DNA from 2 places in the Blautia marasmi genome. Region 2 is predicted to be linked to the other one. Evidence: riboswitches for the same ligand, from Rfam matches in the RefSeq annotation. Region 2 holds a riboswitch; the other holds the start of a gene.
The links. A riboswitch is a leader RNA that binds a small molecule or an ion and turns the genes downstream of it on or off. The one in region 2 is predicted to bind cobalamin.
Positions count from the first base shown of each region.

Region 1 (2,206 bases), 3.7 Mb from region 2:
ACACAGAAAAGAAGTGTAATCATCGCGAACGCAAACTTTTCACCGGCATTTTCATATCTAAGCTTGGAATTGTAACAAAGCTTATCAATGGTTATCATAAGTTACTCCTTTCGCCGGATGCAAAGTATCATTCTCCTTTTCCCAGCTTCTTTCTTTCTACAAAGCGTCCCATAAAGAAGGCCAGGATGCCAACTCCGATGGAAGACTGCACACAGAACAAAAGGCTTTCCACTTCACCGGGAAGCTCGCGGCCAAGTATTTTTTCAAGGATCGGTTCTGCAATGGGCTGAAAACCGGAGTCCACTTCCGCCACCACCTGGCTGCCGGCATCGTCAGAGCCGCCGAATTCTGCGTCCTTTAAAGCGAAGAGCGGTATGAACGCAATTAGAATGATCACAATTAATAATCCAATTACTGTTTTTTTCATATTACTTTGCCTCCTTTAAAAAACCGATGGTACGGAGTTCCGGTTTCGCATAGGTCTCAAGACCCATGATGATAAGAACTGTGATGACGCCTTCGATAATTGCCAGAGGTAACTGTGTGGGTGCGAACACCAGCAGGAATTTTCCCATAGCGCCCATAATGGTAGTGTCTGCATGGTGAGCCAGTGCCATCTGTACGGCAGTTACACAGTATGTAAATAAGTCGCCCAGGGTCGCTGCAAGGAAAACAGAAACATATCGGTTCACCTTGCATTTTTTACAGATAAAGAAAATTCCGTAAGATACAAAAGGTCCTGCGATTGCCATAGAAAAAGTATTGGCACCCAGGGTGGTAAGTCCGCCGTGGGCCAGCAGGATAGCCTGGAAGAGGAGCACAATAATCCCCAGAATGGAAACTGCGCTGGGGCCGAAAAGGATGGCGCCAAGCCCGGTTCCTGTCATATGGGAACAGCTTCCTGTCACAGACGGGATCTTAAGGGATGAGATCACGAATACAAAGGCTCCTGACATAGCCAGCAGGGTGATCAGGTTTCTGTGTTCATTCAGGGTTTTCTTGATGGACATAAAACCTGCGATCAAAAACGGGACGCAGATTACACCCCATGCGATGCAGAACCCTCCGGGAAGATAACCTTCCATGATGTGCATGGCACTTACATTCGGCACAATACCAAAGGTCAGTGCGAACATGCTGGCCAATACAATAATTCTTTTTTGTTGCTTACTCATTTTGTCTTTTCCTCCTTCTGATTGAGTAATATAATGCCCAAATGGGTATAAAAAAACCTGGCGGTAAAAACACCGACAGGCCATCAGAAGAACAAATGCGGACAGCAGACCTTATTTTAATAAGCGCCCATACCGCCTGTTCTTACACAAGGCCATCGTTCGTAACCATTGTGTAAATCGCTTGTGACAGGCAGGTCTTCTGACTCGGGCGTCATCACCACATTTTGCCTTCCCAGTTTCCCAGTGACATCATAAAATGTGACTCTTCCCTCACAGCGGCGCGACCGTGTGAGCTTTTAACTCAACTTTCCTATTATTCCGACGTAGCGGACACCTGTGCACACTCAATTCTGTGATTATTGTATCGCCCCGGAAGTTTTTTGTCAATTGAATTCGACAAAAAATCAAGATGTTGCACCAGGTAACATTCTGTGCTAATATGAGAAAACAAAAGGTGTGTATAAAACAGTGCAATGTCCTGGTTTTCTAAGCATCTAAAAAACGGAAACGAAAGATATGGAGTGTAGGAACTATGAGTATTTCCATGATTGGAATTGACCACAGCAGAGCATCCGTGGATATCAGGGCCAGATTTTCTTTCACCAGAAAAAATGCGGTGAGCGCTATGGAGCGGCTGAAAGAGGACAAGGATATCTTAGGGTGTATTATTTTGTCTACCTGCAACCGGATGGAGATCTGGGCCAGCGTGCAGGATGACTGGGAGGGTTCCCTTTACAGTTTTCTGTGCAGGGAAAAAGAAGTTTGCGAGGAGGAGCACCGGGAGTTTTTCATCACAAGAGAAGGCAGTGAGGCAGTGGAGCATCTGTTCTATCTGACCAGCGGTTTAAAATCTCAGATCCTGGCGGAGGATCAGATCATCACCCAGGTGAAGGATGCGCTGACACTATCCAGGGATGCCTACTGTACGGACGGTGTGCTGGAAGTGCTTTTCAGGATGGCAGTGACGGCAGCCAAGAAAGTGAAAACAGAAGTGGCGTTTTCAAGAGCCAATACCTCTGTCATCCACCAGG
Region 1 covers NZ_OIWX01000001.1:5,686,199-5,688,404, reverse strand. Annotated here, with positions in the region: gene cbiQ (cobalt ECF transporter T component CbiQ) at 1-98, opposite strand, end outside; gene C6P39_RS25080 (energy-coupling factor ABC transporter substrate-binding protein) at 128-427, opposite strand; gene C6P39_RS25075 (energy-coupling factor ABC transporter permease) at 429-1,175, opposite strand; cobalamin riboswitch at 1,348-1,528, opposite strand; gene hemA (glutamyl-tRNA reductase) at 1,708-2,206, shown strand, end outside.
Region 1: linked by a shared signal. The riboswitch ahead of C6P39_RS25075 (energy-coupling factor ABC transporter permease) and the one ahead of C6P39_RS08830 (DUF2284 domain-containing protein) in region 2 are both predicted to bind cobalamin.

Region 2 (2,206 bases):
TGGACTGACAGAGGATGTGCTGACCAGCCGTATCATGAGACTGGATGATCATATACAGGAACAGGAGGCTGTTGAGAAAGTCCATAAATGGAAAAGAAGCAGCAGCGGCGTATTATGGGCTGTTTTAGAAGCGTGTCTGCTGGAACAGAGGCATTGGGGACTTTTGGATTGGGAGGAAACAGAAAGAGGAAGAAAAAAATGCCTGGAAATCTTACAGCCAGAGGATGAGCATAATTACCCCGAGATTGCAGAGGCGGTCAGAGGATGGCAGAAAGATATGGACAGCATACCAGGCAAAGAGTAACGCACGGCTGGTTTTAAAGCAACAGCAGATCATGTTCGGGGCACTTCATAACTTATGCAGCAGCAAGTGCTGCATTTTAAGGTATAGGAAGGGACACGGAAGAATATATTATTCTGAGAAATTAAAAGTATCAAGTAACTAGTACAGCGTTGCATAAGTTCCAGTGATATAGCACCCGCTATTTACGCCAGTGCCGCGTTGCCGAAGCTAGTCGTAGGAACCGCTACGCCGTCGCTTCGGCGCCTTGCACTGACGAAAATATCAGGCACTCTATCACCGAAACTTACGCAATGCTGTACTAGATGAAAATGCAGTAAAACAAAGAAAAACGCTGAAAACGTGCGATTTAAAGAGAAATGGTTGACATTCAGTCAGCAGTATGCTAATGTATATGTGTGTATAAATTCCATATCAGCTTACCAAGTGCACCAGGGTTATGTTTTGCCCTCTTTTAAAGAATCCTGGTGAAAAGGGAATCAGGTGTAAGTCCTGGACGATCCGGTCACTGTGAACAGGGAGCGAAGCGCAAAGATCCATTGTATAAGAGATTATATGAGAAGGAGCGTTAAGTGCAGATCTGTGAGTCAGGAAACCTGCTTGGATAAGTAAAAGGTTGAAACTTCCGACGAAAGTTTTCCATCCATTATGACATTTGATATGGAATGCCTGCTTAGAACGTGAACGAAACAGGAACCTGTGTGAGGAATTTATGCATCCAAAAAAGCAGGAGGGTCAGTGGAGACGAATTTGTTTCTATATATTCCTCCGCACCCCAAATGTATAGAGCTTGGTCTAACAAATTCGCCCACGGGCCTCCTGCAGGTAAAAAAATAGTGTGTGAAGCTGCTGTAGGATATCTGTCTGACAGCAGCTTTATTTTTGCATCAGAAAAGATCCCCGCGGAGATGCAGGGGGAGCCGTAGATGGCCGAGTCTCTGCACGGGGAGTGAAAATGTCCGCGCTCTTTAGCAGGAGCCCGGCAGACAAAAGGGTTATAGAAGGGAGAATCAGTAATATGCGGGAAGAGGATATGATTGCAGCAGCTGAGGAAGCGGGGTTTGCAAAAGCAGCCGTGATGAGTACAGAGGATTTGGAATTTGAACATGAATTTCGTATGTTTTGTGAGCAGAATGACTGTGGGAACTATGGAAATAATTATGGATGTCCTCCCTACTGCGGAACTCCCGAGGAAATGGAGAACCGGGTCATGCAGTATAAAAAAGCAGTGGTTTTCCAGTCCAGAACACCGGTAAATAATATATTTGATGATGCTGAGACAAAACAAATTAAAAAAATACATACCAGGATGACGCTCCGTACTGTGGAAGCGCTGAGAAAGAACGGCCTGGATGATAACGGCATGTATGTTATGTGCGGACCGTGCAATATGTGTGAGGAATGTAAGATGCCGGCAGGAGAGCCATGCGTCCAGGAGCAGAAAAGATTTTCCTGCCTGTCCGCCTACTGCATAGACGCAGCTAAAATGGCAAAGCACTGTAACATGGATATGCAGTGGAATGGAGATATCGTTTCCTTTTTCAGTATCTACCTCTATGATAAAAAGTGAATTGGGGAACCAAAAGAAATCCGGATAAGGTCATGAGATTGTATATAACGGAGGCAGAAGCCTATGGACTTAAAAGAAAGGGCAAAAAAATTAAAGTCTGATATACCGGCAGTCTTTTTAGCATTGAAAGATAAAGAGACACCTGTTTTAGCAAAACTGGCGGCTGGTATCACTTTGGGTTATGCCCTCTCTCCAATTGATCTTATACCGGACTTCATACCGGTTCTTGGATATTTGGATGATGTGATCTTGCTGCCTGCAATGATAGTATTAACCGTTAAACTGATACCGAAGGAGGTATGGCAGCGGAGCTGTACCCGGTCCGCAGAAATGTG
Region 2 covers NZ_OIWX01000001.1:2,001,211-2,003,416, reverse strand. Annotated here, with positions in the region: gene C6P39_RS08835 (adenosylcobinamide amidohydrolase) at 1-304, shown strand, start outside; cobalamin riboswitch at 724-905, shown strand; gene C6P39_RS08830 (DUF2284 domain-containing protein) at 1,320-1,871, shown strand; gene C6P39_RS08825 (YkvA family protein) at 1,935-2,206, shown strand, end outside.